One region of the Micromonospora sp. NPDC005087 genome, then DNA from elsewhere that is predicted to be linked to it. Evidence: riboswitches for the same ligand, from Rfam matches in the RefSeq annotation. Region 1 holds a riboswitch; each other region holds the start of a gene.

The links. Region 1 has a riboswitch for cyclic di-AMP ahead of ACFYPS_RS09195 (coiled-coil domain-containing protein). Riboswitches for the same ligand answer to the same signal wherever they lie in the genome.
Region 2: it holds a riboswitch for cyclic di-AMP, as region 1 does, so the genes downstream of both, ACFYPS_RS26905 (transglycosylase family protein) here and ACFYPS_RS09195 (coiled-coil domain-containing protein) in region 1, are expected to answer to the same signal.
Region 3: it holds a riboswitch for cyclic di-AMP, as region 1 does, so the genes downstream of both, ACFYPS_RS24675 (C39 family peptidase) here and ACFYPS_RS09195 (coiled-coil domain-containing protein) in region 1, are expected to answer to the same signal.
Region 4: it holds a riboswitch for cyclic di-AMP, as region 1 does, so the genes downstream of both, ACFYPS_RS14640 (NlpC/P60 family protein) here and ACFYPS_RS09195 (coiled-coil domain-containing protein) in region 1, are expected to answer to the same signal.

Annotation. Positions count from the first base shown of each region.
Region 1 is NZ_JBIALB010000003.1:209,829-214,654, reverse strand. It holds gene ACFYPS_RS09205 (AAA family ATPase) at 1-1,486, shown strand, start outside; gene ACFYPS_RS09200 (cation diffusion facilitator family transporter) at 1,593-2,510, shown strand; cyclic di-AMP (ydaO/yuaA leader) riboswitch at 2,652-2,784, shown strand; gene ACFYPS_RS09195 (coiled-coil domain-containing protein) at 2,790-3,854, shown strand; gene ACFYPS_RS09190 (hypothetical protein) at 3,972-4,490, shown strand; gene ACFYPS_RS09185 (SRPBCC family protein) at 4,569-4,826, opposite strand, start outside.
Region 2 is NZ_JBIALB010000014.1:21,995-26,820, reverse strand. It holds gene ACFYPS_RS26925 (N-acetyltransferase) at 1-413, shown strand, start outside; gene ACFYPS_RS26920 (GNAT family N-acetyltransferase) at 410-934, shown strand; gene dinB (DNA polymerase IV) at 980-2,167, shown strand; gene ACFYPS_RS26910 (hypothetical protein) at 2,279-2,626, shown strand; gene ACFYPS_RS26905 (transglycosylase family protein) at 2,696-3,343, opposite strand; cyclic di-AMP (ydaO/yuaA leader) riboswitch at 3,345-3,516, opposite strand; gene ACFYPS_RS26900 (hypothetical protein) at 3,898-4,826, opposite strand, start outside.
Region 3 is NZ_JBIALB010000011.1:202,754-207,579, reverse strand. It holds gene ACFYPS_RS24685 (CDP-glycerol glycerophosphotransferase family protein) at 1-410, shown strand, start outside; gene ACFYPS_RS24680 (alpha/beta hydrolase) at 428-1,174, opposite strand; gene ACFYPS_RS24675 (C39 family peptidase) at 1,340-2,185, opposite strand; cyclic di-AMP (ydaO/yuaA leader) riboswitch at 2,412-2,553, opposite strand; gene ACFYPS_RS24670 (hypothetical protein) at 2,847-3,611, opposite strand; gene ACFYPS_RS24665 (hypothetical protein) at 3,762-4,166, opposite strand; gene ACFYPS_RS24660 (polysaccharide pyruvyl transferase family protein) at 4,563-4,826, shown strand, end outside.
Region 4 is NZ_JBIALB010000005.1:168,456-173,281, reverse strand. It holds gene ACFYPS_RS14655 (NlpC/P60 family protein) at 24-1,022, shown strand; gene ACFYPS_RS14650 (N-acetylmuramoyl-L-alanine amidase) at 1,087-2,541, opposite strand; gene ACFYPS_RS14645 (hypothetical protein) at 2,590-3,069, opposite strand; cyclic di-AMP (ydaO/yuaA leader) riboswitch at 3,300-3,435, shown strand; gene ACFYPS_RS14640 (NlpC/P60 family protein) at 3,448-4,488, shown strand; gene dcd (dCTP deaminase) at 4,575-4,826, opposite strand, start outside.

The DNA.
Region 1 (4,826 bases):
GGTCGCCCTGCACCGGGCCGCCTATCTGCTGTACTCCGACCGCAGCCGGTACGCGGGCGGCGGCATCCTGGTGGTCGGCCCGTCCTCGGTCTTCGTGGAGTACATCGCCTCGGTGCTGCCCTCGCTCGGCGAGGACACCGCGACCCTGCACTCGCTGGGCACCCTATTCCCGGGGATGACCGCCACCCGCACCGACTCACCCGAGGTGGCGGCGGTGAAGGGTTCGCTGCGGATGCGCCGGGTGCTGGAACGCGCGGTGCGGGACGCGGTGCCGGGCGGCCCGGGCGAGCTGCGGCTGCTCTACCGCGGCACGCTGCTGCGGCTGGACCGGGCCGAACTGGACGGGATCCGGGACCGCGTGCTGAACCGGGGTGCCCGGCGCAACGAGGTCCGTCGGGCCGGCTTCGACGGTGTCTTCGCCGCGCTGTGGGCACAGGCTCGCCGGTTGGGCATCGGCCGGCTGCCGGAGCAGCGGGCCTTCGAGGACGAGATCGCCGAGCGGTCGGAGTTCCGGGAGTTTCTCAAGGCGTGGTGGCCACGGCTGCACCCCCGGCACGTGCTCGGCTGGCTGGCCCGACCGGATCGCCTGCGCCGGTACGCGGGTGGGATCCTCTCCACCGCCGAGATCCGGCTGCTCAGCGCGGCGTACCAGAATCTGGACGCCGCCGGGTTGACCATCGCCGACGTGGCGCTGCTGGACGAGCTGGACGCGCTGCTCGGCAAGCCGGCGCAGCCGGCCCGCGCCCGACGTGACCCGTTCCAGCTCGCGGGCGGGGTCCGCGAGCTGAGCAGCTTCGGCGACCGGCAGCGGGCCGCGCGGGCGGCGGCCCGGGAGCGGCCGGCGGACTACCGGGAGTACGCGCACGTGGTGGTGGACGAGGCGCAGGACGTCTCGCCGATGCAGTGGCGCATGGTCGGTCGGCGCGGCCGACTGGCCTCCTGGACGGTGGTGGGTGACCCGGCGCAGACCGCGTGGACCGGTGACCCGGAGGAGCTGAACCGGGCCCGGGACCAGGCGCTGGGCCGACGCAAGCGGCACGACTTCACGCTGACCACCAACTACCGCAACTCGGCGGAGATCTTCGCGGTGGCGGCGGCGGAGATCCGCCGGATCTATCCCGACCTGCCGCTGCCGACCGCCGTCCGCTCCACCGGGGTCGATCCGGTCGAGCTGGTGGTGCCCGCCACCGAGCTGGAGACCGCGACCGTGGAGGCGGCCACCGGCCTGCTGGCCGAGGTGGAGGGCACGGTCGGGGTGATCACCCCGGTCCCCCGCCGCGACGAGGTCGCCGGTTGGCTCGGCGCGCTCGGTGCGCCGCGGCTGCAGGTGGTGACCAGCCTGGAGGCCAAGGGCATGGAGTACGACGGGGTGGTGCTGATCGCCCCGAGCGAGATCCGGGCGGATCCGGGCGCCGGGGTACGCACCCTCTACGTCGCGCTCTCCCGCGCTACCCAGCGCCTCACCACCATCGACCCGACGGGCTGACCTGCGGCGGCGCCCCTCGCGGGTCGGCGACCTGCCGTACACTTGCATACATAGCGATGTGAGCATACATTTGACCCGGTCCCGATCGACGGCGGAGGGTGGTCTCGTGGGCGCAGGTCATGACCACCACCACGGGTCGGTCACCAACGCCGCGCACCAGCACCGGGGGCGGCTCTGGACAGCGTTCGGGCTGCTCGCCGCCCTGATGGTGGTCGAGGCGGTGGCCGCGTTCCACACCGGCTCCCTGGCCCTGCTCTCCGACGCCGGCCACATGTTCACCGACGTGCTCGGCATCGGGATGGCGCTCGCCGCGATCACCGCCACCCGGCGGGCCACCGGCGACCCGCAACGCACCTTCGGGCTCTACCGACTCGAGGTGCTCGCCGCGCTGGCCAACGCGGTCCTGCTCTCCGGTGTCGCGGTCTACGTGGTGATCGAGGCGATCCGCCGGTTCGGCGACCCGCACGAGGTGCTGGCCGGTCCGATGCTCGCGGTGGCCGTGCTCGGCCTGCTCGCCAACGTGGCCGCCTTCGGCCTGCTCCGCGCGGGCGCCCGGGAGAGCATCAACCTTCAGGGCGCCTACCTGGAGGTGCTCGGCGACCTGCTCGGCTCGCTCGGCGTGATCGGCGCGGCGCTGCTCATCCAGGTCACCGACTGGTGGTGGGCCGACCCATTGGTCGCGGTCGCCATCGGCGTGTTCATCCTGCCGCGCACCTGGCGGCTGGGACGGGCCGCGGTCCGCATCCTGGTGCAGGCCGCCCCGGAGCACCTCCAGGTCACGGCCGTGCACGACCGGCTGGCCGCGGTGCCCGGCGTGGTCGAGGTGCACGACCTGCACGTCTGGACGCTCACCTCGGGCATGGAGGTGGCCTCCGCGCACCTGACCATGGCGCCCGGCGCGGATGTCGGAGTGGTGCTCACCGCGGCACGCACCGCCCTGCACGAGGACTTCCGGATCGAGCACGCGACGTTGCAGATCGAACCCGGCGCGGCCCCCGGGGCGTGCGGTTCGGTCGAATGGTAGTGCGTTTCAGGAGTTTTACTCGGCTTGGCCGGAATTTTCCGTGACGACGCACGCACCGTCCGTCACATCGGCTGCACTGGTCCCATCGGCACCGGTAGGCTCGGTCCCGGCCTCCACCCGGCGGCGCCCTCCCGGCGCCGGTGGCGGTCGCCGCCTAATCGCCCGAACGGGGCGAACCGGGGAACCATGTTCCTGGGGTGCATCCGCGTCCGCGGTAGGGATCTTCCGTCCCGAACCCGTCAGCTAACCCGGTCGGCGGCTGACGGAAGGACATGCGTAGTGGTACCAGCACGACCACCCGCCGCCCGACTGGCGGCCCTGATCGTCGCGATGTTCGCCCTCAGCGTCGCGATCCCGGCCGGCGCCGCCTCGGCCGCTCCCCCGACCGGCCAGCGGGCCGCCGCGGCACCCGACGGAGACGAAGAGGGCGGCACCCCGGCGCTGCGGGCCCAACTGGAGGCGGCCAGCAAGGGATACCTGGACGCGAAACGCGCCCTGGACACCTCCGTGCGGCGGCAGCAGCAGCTCGCCACCCAGCTGAAGACCACCGAGATCGAACTCACGGCGCGCAGCGGCAAGGTCGACGAGATCGCCGGACTGGCCTACCGCACCGGCCGGCTCGGCACGGTGTCGGCGCTGCTCAGCAGCAGCACCCCCGAGGGCTTCATGGACCGGGCCGTCACGCTGGACGCGGTCGCCGCCAACGAGGACCGGGCGCTGCGCGACCTCACCGCCACCAGGGACGAGGTCAATCGCACCCGCATCGCCCTGGACGGCGAGATCCGTGAGCAGCGCAAGCAGGTCACGGTCATGGCCAAGCGCAAGGAGCAGGCCGAACGGGCGCTGACCGTGGCCACCACGAAGGCCCGTACGACCGCCGACGGCGGCTCGAACCGGGGCACCTCCACCGCCAACGCCACGGCCGCGCCGCGCAACTCCGACGGCTCCTGGCCGTCGGAGTCGTGCAGCGTCAACGACCCCACCCCGGCCTCCGGCTGCATCACCCCGCGCACCCTGCACGCGCTCAACCAGGCCAAGGCGGCCGGCTTCACCCGGTACGTCTCCTGCCACCGCAACGGCGGCTCCGGCGAGCACCCGAAGGGCCGGGCGTGCGACTTCGCCGCGCAGAAGGGCGGCTTCGGCGGCGACGCCACCGGCGGTGACAAGACGTACGGCAACAACCTGGCCGCGTACTTCATCCGCAACGCCGACCGGCTCGCCGTGCTGTACGTGATCTGGTACAGGCAGATCTGGCTGCCCAGCAGCGGGTGGAAGTCGTACAGCGGGGCGGGCGGCGACCCGTCCAGCGACCACACCAACCACGTGCACCTGTCGGTGTACTGACCCGCCGGCCGGCGCCCCGCCTCGCGGGGCGCCGGACCCCGGGTACGTCAGCGGACGTACCCGGGATGTCGCCGACGGTCGGACGCCCGGACCGGGCCCGGCGGGCAGCATCCTGGTATGCGTCGGATCCCGCCCACCGCCCGCAAGGCGCTGCTCACCCTGCACCTGGTCACCTCGCTCGGCTGGCTCGGCGCCGACCTGACGCTGCTCACGCTCGGCGTCGCGGCACAACGCGGCGCCGACCCGGCCGTCGTCTACCCGGTCGCCGCGCTGGTCGGCACCGTGCTGTTCGCGCCGTTGAGCGTGCTGGTCTGGCTGGTCGGCGTGGCCAGCGCGCTGCTCACCCCGTGGGGCCTGCTGCGCTACCGATGGGTGGTGGTCAAACTCGTGCTCACCACGGTGATGGTCGGGCTGGTGCTGTTCCTGCTCACCCCGAACCTGCGGCACGCCGGCGCGCTGGGCGCCGCCCTGCCCGCCCGGGACCGCGCCGACCTGGTGATCGCGCCGGCCGTGTCGACCAGCCTCATGATCATTGCGACGGTGCTGTCCACGTACAAGCCGTGGGGTCGACGGCCGGCGGCGCGGCCCACCGTCGCGGGCCGGACCGGCCATGATCGCGCCGCAACCAGGATCTAGTGGCCTCCTCTCGGCGGCAGGCCACTACATCCAGGATCGAGCACGATCTTCGCGGGCGGCCGAGCGCGGGGCGGGCGATCAGGTGGCGGGCGGGGTCTCGCCGGGGCGGTCCAGGGCCGCGCCCAGCCGGGTGGCCAGGGCCAGGTGGGCCGCCCGGGCCTGGCGGAACGCGTACCCGAACAGCGGGGCCGGCGCGGTCAGCGTGATCTCGACGTCGACCCGGACCAGGCCGTCCGGCTCGCCACGCAGCCGGGTGTGGTTGCGCACCGTCGTGGCCGGCCACTGGCGGGCCACCGTCACAATCTCGTCGTCCTCGCTGATCAGCACGTCCGCCTG
Region 2 (4,826 bases), on a different contig from region 1:
TCGACGCGCTGCGCGCCGACGAGGGCTGGCTGCCCGCGTACTCCCTGGTGGCGACCGACCCGGACGGGCAGGTGGTGGGGCACGTGGTGGCCACCCGCGCCCAGGTGGCCGGCCAACCGGTCGCCCTCGGCGTGGGGCCGCTCGGCGTGCTTCCCGACCGGCAACGGCGCGGGGTCGGCTCGGCGCTGATGCACGCGGTGCTCGGCGCGGCCGACGCCCGGGACGAGCCGCTGGTGGTGCTGCTCGGCCACCCCGACTACTACCCGCGATTCGGGTTTCGACCGGCCGTCGAGCTGGGCGTCACCCCGCCGCAGCCGTGGGGCCCGCAGTACTTCCAGGCCCGCCCGTTGAGCGCGTGGCGGGAGTCGATCCGGGGCGAGTTCCGGTACGCCGGCCCGTTCGACGAGCTGTGACCGCACCGCAGATCCGGCGGCGGCGCGCCACCGACCTCGACGGATGCGTGGCGGCGCTCGCCCTCGTCCATGGGGCCGACCGGTACCCGCTGAACTGGCCCGCCGACCCGCACCAGTGGCTACGCGAGCCCCGTCCGGCGCGCGCGTGGGTCGCCGTCGACGCCAACTCGGCGATCGTCGGGCACGTGGCGGTGCAACGGCTGCCCGACCCGGCGGACGGGTCGCTCGCCCGGCCGACCGCCGAGGTGACTCGCCTCTTCGTGTCGCCGACCGCCCGCGGGACCGGGCTGGGCGCTGCTCTGCTGACCCGGGCACGGCGGTGGGCGGCCGAGCGCGGGACGGACCTGCTGCTCGACGTGGCTGTCAGCGACACCGCGGCCACCGCCCTCTACGAGCGCACCGGGTGGCGGTGCACCGGCACCAGCACGGCGCAGTGGACCGCCCCGGACGGAAGCGCCGTGTCACTTCATCACTACACGCTGCCAACGGGCGGGGAAATCAGCGACCGGCGGCCCTGTTAGCGCAGCTCACTGTGGTGATCGCGAACGCCATGCGAACATATGTACGTGTCGCCCGGGGCCAGCATCCTGCACGCCGACCTGGACGCCTTCTACGCGTCGGTCGAGCAGCGCGACGACCCGCGCCTGCGGGGGCGGCCGGTGATCGTCGGCGGCGGCGTGGTGCTGGCGGCCAGCTACGAGGCGAAGGCGCGGGGCGTACGCAGCGCGATGGGCGGCCAGCAGGCGCGGCGGCTCTGCCCGGACGCGATCGTCGTGCCGCCCCGGATGTCGGCGTACACGGCGGCCAGCCGGGCGGTGTTCGAGATCTTCCGGCAGACCACCCCGCTGGTCGAGGGGCTTTCCATCGACGAGGCGTTCCTGGACGTGGGCGGTCTGCGCCGGCTGGTCGGGCCGCCGGCCGACATCGCCGAGCGGCTGCGCCGGGAGGTCCGCGAACGGGTCCACCTGCCGATCACCGTGGGCGTGGCCCGGACGAAGTTCCTGGCGAAGGTGGCCAGCGGGGTGGCGAAGCCGGACGGGCTGCTGGTCGTCTCGCCCGACGCGGAGCTGGCGTTCCTGCACCCGCTGCCGGTGGAGCGGCTGTGGGGCGTCGGCCCGGTCACCGCCGCCAAGCTGCGGGAACGGAGGATCCGCACCGTCGGCGAGGTGGCCCGGCTCGGCGAGGCGGCGCTGGTGTCAATACTCGGCGCGGGCGCCGGCCGGCACCTGCACGCCCTGGCGCACAACCGCGACCCGCGGGCCGTGCTGGTCGGCCGCCGACGCGGCTCGATGGGCGCGCAGCACGCGCTGAGCCGTACGCCACACGCGCCGGCGGAACTGGACGCCGTCCTGGCCGGCCTGGTCGACCGGGTCACCCGGCGGATGCGGGCGGCCGGACGGTCCGGGCGCACGGTGATGCTGCGGCTGCGCTTCGGCGACTACACCCGGGCCACCCGCTCGCACACCGTCCGCAAGGCGACCGCGGACACCACGCCGCTGCTCGCCGCCGCGCGGGCGCTGCTGGGGGCCGCCCTGCCCGAGATCGACCGGCGGGGCGTCACGCTGATCGGCGTCTCGGTCGGCAACCTGGACGACAACCCGGTCCAGCCGGAGCTGCCGTTCCACCACAATCCGGGAGCCGAGCTGGACGCCGCGGTGGACGCGGTCCGCGACCGGTTCGGATCGGCGGCGCTCACCCGCGCGGTGCTGCTCGGCCGTGATCCGGGCGTCGAGGTGCCGCTGCTGCCGGACTGACCGCACCAGGTGGCGGCGGGGCGAAAGCGCCGGACATCACAGCGGCGAGGGGTTTGGCGACGGCCGCAGCGGGTCACGTAGTGAAGATCAGTCTGACCAGGGGGGACCACCATGTCCGACGACACCAGCAACCGTCCGAGCCGGCGCGAGCAGCGTCCCGGCGACGTGACCGACCCGCTGCTCTGGCAGCTCGCGATCGACGTGCTCAGTGCACATGAGCCGGACGAGGACGGCGCCTGCCGCAACCTGCTCTGCGCCGGCCAGCCGTGGCCGTGCGCGGCCCGCAGCTCCGCTGAACAGGCGCTCCGGCTGGCCCGTGGTGCGGCCGGCACACCGTCCACAGTCGCTCCGACGCGGGGCGAGGAAACAACCGCATCCGCTGACCGGCCCGCTGAGGGCGTTCCGACCGCGCGCCGGGCCTGGTCGGCGCGTCCCGAAGCCGCCGTGTCGGCCGCCTGACGCCCACCCCTTCTCGACACGCCCGCGGGCGCCCGGCCGGAGTCCGGTCGAGCGCCCGCGCGTCGTGTGTCAGAGGGCGAGCCGCTGACCCGGGAAGATCAGACCGGGGTCGCCGCCGACCACCTGACGGTTGCGCTCGTACAGGGCCTGCCAGCCGCCGGCCACCTGATGGGCCTGGGCGATCTCGGACAGGGTGTCGCCCGGCTTGACCAGGTACGTCCTGCCGTCCGTGGAAGGCGCGGTGCGCTTGTGGTTGCGGGTCGCCGGCTGCTCGCCGCGCGACGACCGCTCCCGGGGCTTGGACGTCGACTCGGACTTCTTCGTCGCGGACTTCGCGGCGGAGCCGCCCGACGAGCCGCCCTTCTTGCCGCAGGTCGGCCAGGCGCCGATGCCCTGCCCGTCGAGCACCTTCTCGGCGATCGCGATCTGCTCGCCGCGGCTGGCCAGGTCGGCGCGGGCGGCGTACTTCTTGCCGCCGTAGCCGGCCCAGGTGCTCTGCGAGAACTGCAACCCGCCGTAGTAGCCGTTGCCGGTGTTGATGTGCCAGTTGCCGCTGGACTCGCACTGGGCGATCGCGTCCCAGTTGACCCCGGCCTGCGCCGGGGCGGCCGGGCCGAAGAGGGCGACGGCGCCGGTGACAGCGCCGACGGCCAGGGTGCCGACGGCGACGCGGCGGGTGGTGACCCGTCGATGACGGGGCGTGTGTGCAGATGACATGTGAGGCTTCCTCCACGCCGGCGAGGTGAGCTGTCGGGTTCGGGCCGAGGAGCCCGGCCGCGCGGTGGCGGCTTCACCCCGAGGTGACGTGCACCGAGGAACGTTGGGTCCCCCGCTCCTGCCCGGGTGACTGGGTTCCGACGACCGGGGGCAGGATTTGGCGTTGCCGGTCGCGGTGTCCGCATTGGCGAACCCGACCGACGTTAGGCACGGTCGGTGACGGTCGCCCACCCCCTGTGAACTTCTTCACCGGGCCGCGCGGGGCGAGCCGCGTAGCGGTTGCGGGCAATCGAAGTGTGTGCAGTGACCACCATGGACCGTTTCCGATCAGGCCGGCGTTTCAGGTCTCGTGCCGGAGCCAGGCCACGATCCGGCGAGCAGTTCGACGTGTCCCGGCGACTCGTACGACCGGACGTCGTGACCGAGGGCGCTGTAGACGATCTGGCTGGTCCCGACGGTTCGTGCCCAGACGAGCGGTGGCTGGTCGCGGCGACCAGGCGACTTCGCACCGCTTGCCGCATCCCCTGGTACGCCGACCGTCCCGCCCGGTGCGGTCAACGGCCGCCGGGCGGCGTGGCACGGCGAATCCGGGCGGCCGTCATCTGCCACGCCTGCGCCTCGTCGACCAGGCAGCCGGCGAGCAGCTCGCGGCCCCGGGCGAGAACCGCGAGGGCGTCGGGGTGGCCCGGCAGCCACTGTTCGGCGTCCCCGACAGTCAACTCGGCCCGCCGGCCGGGCAGCGGCGTCGCCCCGGGTGGCAGGCCACCGAGCCGGTCGAGGTGCCCGGCGGAGAGGATCTGGTACCACATGGCGTCGGGGATGAGCGCGTCGGCGAGCATCTCCACCCCGGGCCGCCGGGTCACCGGCTTTCCGTCGCTCGGGAGCCGCTGCGACCACTGTGGCGTGCTCACCCGACGGCTGTCCGGCTCGGCGTCCACTCCGGCCCAGACCAGCAATCCGCTGTGCGCGTGCAGCTTGTCGCGCAACCGGTGCATCGGCCCGGCCAGGTCGCCAGCGTCGGCGGGGTCGGCGCGCGGCTGCGCGACGGAGAGCGCCGCCGCCGGTAGCACGTCGTGGTAGCCGCCGACGGTCGCGGCCACCAGCCGGTTGGTGAGGTCGCCGGCGAGCAGGGTCACCGTGATGGCTGTGGGCAGAGTAGACAGTACGGTGGCGGTGGCCGAGCCGGCCGCCTCGGCGGTGAGCGGAACCCGCACGCCGAGCACGACAGCGCTCAGCTCGTCCGCGGGTCCGCGCTCGGCGTGCAACCAGTCGAGCGCCACGTTCAGCAGGGGCGGGGGCAGTTGGCACGGGGCGTCGCCGAACGGCGCGCCGAGTGGCCCGCGCAGGTAAGCCCGGGCGGACACGCCGAACTCCTCGATGTCGTGGCTCGGGCCGCGCCGGGCCACCGAGACCAGAGCGTCGCGCACACCGGCATCGCGCAGTTGCCGGGCCAGCAGCTCCGGTATGGCGAGGACATGCTCGG
Region 3 (4,826 bases), on a different contig from region 1:
GGGCCCGCACCGGGCGGCAGCACGTGGTCGGCGCGGCGGCCCGGGAGCTGAGCCTGACCGAATGCGTCAACCGGTCCGACGCGCTGGTCTCCGACGTGTCCGGGGTGATCTCGGACTACCTCTACTCCGGCAAGCCGTACGCCGTCACCGACATGGGCGACGAGCGCGAGCGGTTCGTGGAGAACTTCCCGCTGTCCGGGGCGGGCTACGTGCTGCGCCGGGACATGTCGAATGTGGACGAGGTGCTGACCGCTCTGCTGGACACCGATCCGGCGGCCGAGAAGCGCTGGGTCACCCGCCGTCGCTACCTGGGTGACTTCCCCGTCGAGTCGTACGCCGAGGCGTTCCTGACCGCCGCCCGCCGGGAGTTGGCGCCGGCGAAGACCCTCGCCGCCTCCGCACCGGTCTAGGGCCGCCGCCGGACGGCTCAGCGGTACGCGTCCAGCAGCGCCAGCACCGCCCCCGGGTTCTCCACGTGCGCGTTGTGCCCGAGCCCGGGCAGGGTGACGACCGGTACGCCGAACTCCTTGAGCTGCGCGTCGGTGACCATCGGGTCCTGCTCGCCGCGGGCCAGCACCACCGGCACGTCGGTCGCCGCCACCAGCGCGGCGAGGTCGGGATCGCCGACGTCGAACGCGGCCGGATCCATCGCGAGCCGCCACCGGCCGTCGACCTGGCGCAGCCCGGCGTCCACCACCGGGTGGTCCGGCGGGAGCAGACCGGCGAGCCCGGAGACGCGCAGGTAGCGACGGGCCGCCTCGCTGCGGCTGGCGAACCAGCTGATCGGGCGGGTCGCGAGTTCGGCGGCGCGGGTCAGCTCGTCGGGTGACCAGACGGCCTTGATGCCCAGCCCGACCACCGCGTCCACCGGCGATCCGGCGGCGCGGGCGGCCAGCGCCAGGCCGACCACCCCGCCCAGCGAGTGCCCGAGCACGACGATCCGGTCGTCGGGGGCGAGGCCGTGGGCGATCCGCTCGGCGAACCCGGCGAAGGAGTACGACGGCAGCGGCGCCGACCAGCCGTGACCGGCGAGGTCCGGTGCCAGCCACCGCCCCGGCCAGTGCTGCTCAAGCAGCGGCGCCCAGGGCAGCCAGACGTCGCCGGTCGCCCCCATCCCGTGCAGCAGCAGCAGGACCGGCCCGCGGCTGGTGTGACCACGCGATTCATCCACCACGGCCGCAGTCTCCCACGGTTCGCCGACGGGTACGAGAGTCCTCGTCGGCGGCACGACGGCGAACCACCTCGCGCGGTACGGCTTCACCGGCTGTCGACCACATGAAAAGACGCCGCGGGCGCCGGCCCCTTGTGGGGGACGGCGCCCGCGGCGGCTGCGCCCGGGTCAGGCGGAGTAACCCCGAGTGGCGATCCAGTTCGCCAGGTCGATCGTTGTGATCCAGTACGACGGATCGGCGGCGTTCGCCGAGTCGGCGATCCGCACGGTCCGGCCGTTGTCCTTGTAGCCCACCACGGCGATGTAGTGCCCGCCGCCGTAGGAGTGCCAGCCACCATCGGTGTCGGTGGCGTCGCCGGCGATGTTGGCCACCACGCCCCGGCCGGCGGTGATCGCCGCGACCACGTCGGCCTGGAGTCGGTCCATCTGGGCCGGGCTGGGCGCGCCGGCGAACATCCGGGTCCGGTACGGGGAGCCCTTCACCTCGGCGTTGAGCACCCGGGTGGTGTCCAGGGCCGAGTTGGTGCCCATCTCGGTGGTGCCCAGCTCGACGCCGAGCTTGTCCTGGGTGCGGTCGATCCCGGTGGCGCTGAGCGCGTTGCGGGTGGCCGCCGGGCCACAGTTGTAGTACGTGTTCTGCGCCTGGTAGTCGTAGTCGAGCACCTTGGTCGCGGGCGGCTTCGGCGCCGGCTTACGGGTCAGGTCCGGGTTGCCGGTGGCCTTGGCGGCGGGCGACGCGGCGCTGGCCGTCGGGGTGGCGGTGCTCGGCGAGGTGCTGGCCGAGGGGGCCGCTACGCGAGCCTCGCCGCGGGAGGCGACGGTGTCGCTGCGCATCTCGGCGACCGTGGTCGCGGTGTGCTGGCTGGCCGGGGCGTCGTCGGTGCCGGCGATCAGGGCGCCGGTGGTGGTCGCGAGCGCCAGGGCCGCGGCGGAGGCGGCGACGATCTGGTAGGGGCGCTCGGTGGCGAGACGACGGAGCTGACGCTTCAGGGTGTGCTTCACGGGGTCCTCCACGGATCGGGGGGAGAGCGGCACACCGGGCCGGACCGATATCCGGGCAGGCGCCAGCGCGCGGACCGTGGTCCGCGGGTGGTGAACCGCTCAGGGTTGTGCCCGGCGTGGCCGGGCGGGAGAGGCGGTGACCCGGAGGGTCAGCTCACCGGACGGATGAGCGGGGGCACCGCGGCGCCGTGGAGGCGGAGGAACAACCGAGGGGTGGAGAGGTGCTGCACGAGGATGGAACTCCTTCCGACACCGCCTACCGGGTTAGCTGACGGATTCGGGCGGGAAGATCGCCCTACCGCGGGCCGTGGCTCGCAGATTCACCCCGGACTAACTGATGGGTCCCCGGTTCGTTGATCACGATTGAGCGGGTCGGCGCGGCGTCGCCTCTTGCGATCGGTTACCGCACCGGACGGGACGACACTACTGGCCGGCTCAAGCCCTGCCAAGCCAGGTTCACCTGCGTAAACCTGAAATCGAGCGCCAATTTCTGCGCGTATTGCCACTGACGTGACTCGATGGGACAACCGGTTGCGGCGGCGCCTCCGGTCGACAACCGGACAGGCCGTCGACAATGCCGCCGCATTTGCGCGAACATTGCGCCCGACCGTTCCAGCTGCCCGATCCGGCGTCGGTGTGACCGGGCTCACGCTTCCGGTCGGGACATTTCCGGTCAGCCCACCCGCGCCGGGCGCCAGCGCGCCGCGGTCGCCGCACGGGCCGCCGCGGTCGGCGCCGGTCGGACCGGCATCCGGACCGGCCGCAACCGGGCCGCCGCTGCCCACGCCTCCTCGGCGAGCGTGCGGGCCGCCTCGGCGGCCAGTTCGGCATCGCGCCACGTGGATCGTTCGCGCTCGGCGGCGGCCCGGTGCTCGACCCACCTGCCGTCCCGGACAGCGCGGCTCAGCAGCACCTCCTGCTCGACCGGGTGTCGCCGGGGATCCCAGCCGTTGCGGTGTGCGAAAACGTCGGTGAGCTGACGCATCGACAGGTCGCCGCGCCAGTGCGCCGCCATCGCCGCGCGGTGCAGGTAGCGCTCCCGGGCGGCGTACTCCGTCGGGGAGCGCGGCGTGCGGGGGGTGGGCAGCGAACCGGCGCCGGCGAAGCGGCGCGCGGCGCGGTCCGCCTCCTCGTACCCGGCCCAGGCCCGCTCGGCCGCCTCCTGCGCGGCCAGCCAGTCGGCGCGACGTCGGCGGGCGGTCTGCGCCGCGCCGGCGGCGGCGACGGCCACCTCCTCGGCGTACCGGCGCAGGTCCGCCGCCTCGACGGCGGCCAGTTCCCGGGCCGTGGGCGCCGGGGACTCCTCGTCGGTCGGCCGGTCCCGCTCGGGGCGGGCGATCAGCACGGTGAGCACGGTCAGGGCCAACAGGAGCAGTGCCGACCAGATGGCGGCGGCCTGCGGAACCTCGGTCAGGAACCGGTAGAGGACGGTCTCCATGAACGGCACCTCGGGGGGAAGATCGCTGCGGTGGGGAGCCGCACGGCCGACCCGGGCCGGGATTCACCGTGGCGGGCCACGGGCCGACGGGCGGGGTGTGCGGAGGTACGTGATTCGACAGGCGCGGTGGCGGGACGTCGTCCCGGTGGCTCAGAGCCTCGGCGGGGCCCGGGACGCCCGGGTGGCCGGATCGGCGGTGCGCGGCGATCGCTGCGGACCGGTCCCGATCGCGGAGGCGCCGGCCTCCGCCGGCACGGCGGCCTCGACGGCGGGTGCCGCGGCGGGCGCGTCCGGCGAGATCGGCGGGGCGGTGTGGTCGACGGCGACCGGAGCCGCGAGGTCGGCGGCGCCCGTGGGGGCGACCCATCCGGACGACGGAGAGCCCGAGGACACCACCGAGGTGGGCAGCGGGACGGCCGAGGCGGGCGGGGCGGCCGACGCGGGTGACGCGCCCGAGCCGAGGGCCAGGGCGGCGACCACGGCGAGGCTGGTCAGCATCCGCGTCGCCCAGCGCGCCACCCACCACAGCGGACAGGTGAGCGCGACGGGAGGCACGCCCCCACGCTACCGCCGGTGCCGTCCGGGCGCATCGACGCCGGGCGTGTCGGATACCGCCGCGCCGCCGGATCTGACCAGCGCGGACGCTCGTCGTGGACGTCGAGCGGCGGGCCGCTCAGCGGTCGGCGCACGCCGATCGGCGCTCGGTGTCGGCTGTCCCGCTCCGCTGGCGCGGCAGGACGGGAGCCGACCCGGCGCCGGCGGTCCCGGTGCCGCCCGACCGGGCACCGTACCGGCGGCGGTCGGCACCCGTCACCTCGCCGATGGTGACGCCTGCGTATGTTCCGGCTGACGCGTGTCCTAATATTCCGGGACCGGAGGTGACGGCTCGCCCGCCTGTCCAGGCCTGGGCGGTGCTGTGCCCGGGCGCCAGCAGACGAGAGGTGGAGCCCCATGCACCAGCGGATTCTGATGCGGGCGAAGAAGGGCCCCTTCGACGTCTACTCCCCGGAGGAGACGTTTCAGGGCAACTGGATCGGCGAGAACAGCGGCAACCTGGTCTTCAGCCACGCCGCGCACAAGATCCTGCGTACCAGCACCGCCGAGATCACCTCGACCGGCTTCAAGGTCGACCTACGCGACGTCGACCGCATCAACGAGCAGTACGACGTCTACGTCATCCCGCTGGCCAACGCGTTCCGCCGCAGTTACGCGCAC
Region 4 (4,826 bases), on a different contig from region 1:
AGGAGTCGGTGCCGGTGGCAACCATGCCCCCTCATCGTCACGCCCCGGGACTGCCCGCTCGGTCGGGCGGTCTGCGCAGGGTCGCCCACCGTCTACTCGTCCTGGTCGCCGCCGCGGCGGTCGGCGCTGGCGTGCTCTCCGCGCCCGTGCAGGCCGCGCCCACGGTCGACGAGATCGAGGCGCAGATCGACAAGCAGTGGGAGCGGTTGGAGCCCACCATCGAGCAGTACAACAAGGTGCGGTCGCAGCTGAAGACCAACCGGAAGAAGTCGTCCGAGCTGCAGAAGAAGATCGAGCCGCTGGCGCTGCAGAGCGAGCTGGCGCTCAACCGGGTCGGTGACCTCGCCTCCCGGTACTACATGTCGGGTCCCTCCCACGACATCGGCGCGTTGCTGATCAGCGCCAAGCCGGACACGCTCACCGAGCAGCTCACCGTCCTCGACCGGCTGGCCGCGCGGGAGCGCAAGGAGGTCGAGGGCGTGCTGGCCGTCCGGGCCAAGTACGACGGCCAGAAGCAGAAGCTGGACGCGCTGATCGCCACCCAGACCAAGCAGCAGAACGAGCTGGCGGCGAAGAAGAAGCAGATCGACGGCGAGATCAAGCGGCTCGAGGCCTCGCTGCCGAAGACGACGATCAAGACCGAGGGCTGCCCGACCATCAACGGGGTGGCCAACGCGGCCGCCCAGAAGGCGATCAAGACCGCCTGCCAGCAGGTCGGTGACCCGTACGTCTGGGGCGCCACCGGCCCGAACTCGTTCGACTGCTCGGGCCTGACCCAGTACGCGTACAAGGCGGCCGGGATCTACCTGACCCACCACACGGGTGACCAGTGGCACGAGGGCAAGGCCATCTCGCGGGCCGACGCCCGCCCCGGTGACCTGGTCTTCTTCTTCAGCGACCTGCACCATGTCGGCCTGTATCTGGGCAACGACAAGATGGTGCACGCGCCACGCGCCGGCAAACCGGTGCAGGTGGCCAGCATCAACAACATGCCGGTCGCCGGGTTCCGCAGACCCGGCTGATCCAGCAGCCACGACGAGGGCCCCCGGTCGGACGACCGGGGGCCCTCGTGCCGTTCAACACGGTTCAGTGCGGTGCGTCCACCGGAGACGGCAGGAGCTGCACGTCGGCGAGGTCGACGTACATGATCCGGTGACCGAACTGGATCTGCGCGTACCGGTTCTGGCCGCGGATGACCGTCCAGTCGCCCGGCGAGGAGCCGTCGAACGTGGTGGCCCGGTAGTACTCGCCCGGCAGCACCGCGCCGACGGCGTACCGCTGGCCGGCCGCCAGGGTGTACTGCAGCGGCGAGATCGGCTGGTATGGCACCCCGGCCGGGTAGGCGGCCTCCTCGGGGTACGCCCGCCCGTACACGGGGATGGTGGCCCGTCCGGGCTTCGGGGTGGCCACCACGCCGACGGTCCAGGTGGCGGTCGGCGCCGACGCCGGGTTGTGGAACCACGCCTTCTGTCCGAGATACCAGATCGCCGTCCAGTCGCCCTGCCGACCGGCGAGGGCGTACGTCTGGCCGGCGGAGGCCCGGGTGCCGTGGTCCGACACCTCCATCGTGTTCGGGGTGCCGTCGGGGCGCAGTGCGATGTCGTTGACCAGCGGCGCGTCCGCGGACGGCGCACTGCGCAGCACCACCGACGATGAGCCGCGCGGCGCGCACGGCACACCGGCGGTGACGCAGCCGGTGAACGCCGGCTGGTTGGTGGCGTAGTCGGGGCCGATCCGGACCAGCCCGGAGGCCGGGATGCCGGTGTCCAGCCGCGGCGCGTGCAGCAGCGTGAAGTAGTGCGTCCAGTCCCAGTACGGGCCCGGGTCCCAGTGCATCCCGCGCACGGTGGAGGCGACGGTGCCGGGCACGTTGTCGTGGCCGATGATGTGCTGGCGGTCCAGCGGGATCCCCAGCTGCAGGGCGAGGTGCCGGACCAGCTTGGCGGAGGTCCGGTACATCGCCTCGGTGTACCAGGTGCCCTGCGCGGCGAAGCCCTCGTGTTCCAGCCCGATCGACTTGGCGTTGACGTACCAGTTGCCGGCGTGCCAGCCGACGTCCTTGGTCTTCACGTGCTGGGCGATGTGCCCGTCCACCGAGCGCAGCGAGTAGTGCCAGCTCACGTAGGTGGGGTCCTGGACGAGTTGCAGCGTGGTCGCCCAGCTCGCCTCGGTGTCGTGGATGACGATGTACTCGATCTTCTGCCGGCCGGGTCGGTCGGAGAGGTCGTGGTTGCCGTAGTTCCCGGCGCCGAACGCCTCGTAGGGCGCCGGGATCCACTCGCAGGAGATGGTGCGGGGGCACTCCAGCCCGTCGGGGCGGGCGAGCCGGCGCAGTCCCAGCCGGTCCAGCCAGGAGCGCTGCGGTTGGATTGCCCGGGCCGGCAGCGTGATCCGCTGGCCGTCGTCGGTCACCCGGGACTCGCCGGCGCCGATGGTGGTGAACACCTCGTCGGCGAAGGCCGCCGCGGCGTCCGCGCTGTCCGCGCCGGCGTAGCGGGCCACCGCGCCGTACCAGGCTGCCGGGTCGGTGCCGGCCCCCACCGGTGCGCCCAGTTCCCGCTGGTACGCGGCCAGCAGTGCCGCGCCGCCTCAGATGTTGACGCTCGGGTCGGTGCGCAGCGACTCGGGGGCGGCGCCGGTCAGTGCGGCGGCGGCGTCCATGGTCTGCAACGCTGCGGCGGGCGGCGCGGGATCCTCGGCGGGTCGGGGCGCCATCTCCCGTGCGGGGCGGGAGTCGTCGCCGCGCGGGTCCTCGGTGCCGGCGTCGTGGTGGCTGCGCCCCGGTAGGGCGGCCACGTGCCGGGCGTCGGTCAGGTGCATCGGGCCGTAGCCGCCGCTGGTACTCGGCGTGCCGGCGTTGCTGTCCCAACGTGACTCCAGATAGGAGACGCCGAGCAGCACGTCGGCCGGTACGCCGTACTCGGTCGCCGCGGCGGCGTACTGCTGCTGGCGGTCGGCGGTGGGTGCGGCCACGGCTGGGCCGGCGGGTAGGGGAACCGCGGTCGCGGCGGCGACCACGGCGGCGGCGAGCAGCGCGCGCCGGCCGGTGGACAGGGTTGGACCGTGCATCGAACCCCCTAGATCTGAAGGGCGAAGTGAGGTCACCTTCGCCCCGCCCGGGGCTCCCGTCAATACCTTTCGACCTACCGAGGTTCGTGGAAGGAAACCTTCGTTCCCGGCCGTCGTCGCCGGCAATCGGTACGGAGTGTCACGGCCCCACCGGTTGCGGATCGGTAACGGTCGTCTCTACTCTGGTCATTCGTCGGGCCGACAGCAGCTCCGCCCACCCGGGCGGTAACGGACCGACACCGCCGAGTCGCTTCCGAGCGAGCCGGGGACCCAGGTTTCTGGGGTGAATCCGCAGCCACTGCGGTAGGGCGTCCACCTTCCCGCCCGAACCCGTCAGCTAACCCGGTAGGCGGTCGGGAAGAAGGAGTACGGAACCCGGTGGCTCACCATGCCCCGCGGCCGTCGTCCGAGCGGTCGGCGTCAGCCGGCCCGACGTCGATCGTGCCGCGCTCACGCTGGTCCCGCTTCACCACCGCCCTCGCCGCCCTGGTCGGCGTTGCCGTCGTCCTGACGGGCAGCGCCACGGCGGCCCACGCCGACCCCTCCGTCGCCGAGATCGAGCGCCAGATCGACGCCGACTGGAACAAGCTCGAACCGATCATCGAACGGCACAACGCCACCCGGGCCGACCTGGCCGCGAAGCGCAAGCAGGCCAACGCGCTGGCCGCCCGGATCGCCCCGCTGGAGCGCCAGGTCGACGCTGCGATGGACAAGGTCAGCTCCCTGGCTGTGCGCGCGTACAAGGGCGAGAACGTCTCCACCGTCAACGCCGTGCTGGGCAGCCGGTCACCGAGCGACGTGGTCGGGCAGCTCGAGATGCTCGACCGGTTTGCGCACAACCAGCAGCAGGACGTGCGGCAGGTGGCCGACCTGCGTGACCAACTGGCCGCGCAGAAGGCGCCACTGGACGAGATGGTGGCCCAGCTGACCCGGACCGAGGCCCAGCTGGCGGCCAAGAAGAAGCAGATCAACGACGAGATCGACCGCCTGCAGAAGCTGCGCCTGAAGGTTTACGGCAACGGTGGCGGCGGTCCGCTGCGTCCGGCGCCCTGCCCGGCCAGCTACCCCGGCGGCGGTGCCGGTGTGGCCGTCAAGTTCGCCTGCGCCCAGATCGGCAAGCCCTACGTGTGGGGTGCCGAGGGTCCGAACTCGTACGACTGCTCCGGGTTGATGCTGGCCGCCTGGGCCAAGGCCGGTGTGTCGCTGCCGCACAACGCCGCCCAGCAGAGCCGGGTGACCAAGGACGTCAGCCGGGCCAACCTACGCGCCGGTGATCTGGTCTTCTACTACAGCGACATCCACCACGTCGGGATGTACGTGGGTAATGGCTGGGTCGTGCACGCCTCGCAGGCCGGTCAGCCGATCAAGATGAAGAAGGTCGACGACGGCCCGATCCACAGCTACGGCCGCCCAGGCTGAGATGTAAGCAGGGGCCCCTTCTTAACGCCTCCGGTATAGGAGGGGCCCCTTACTAACACGGCGGGCGCATTGCCCGACGAGTGGCTTCAGCGGGTCGGCCAGGTGCGCCAGTGCTGCCAGGCGCGGCTCGGGGTCGGCCCGCGCTGCCCCTGGTAACGCGAGCCGTACACCACCGAGCCGTACGGGTGCTCGGCCGGCGAGGAGAGCCGGAAGATGCAGAGCTGCCCGATCTTCATGCCCGGCCAGAGGGTGATCGGCAGGTTCGCCACGTTGGACAGCTCCAGCGTCACGTGCCCCGAGAAGCCCGGGTCGATGAAGCCGGCGGTGGAGTGCGTGAG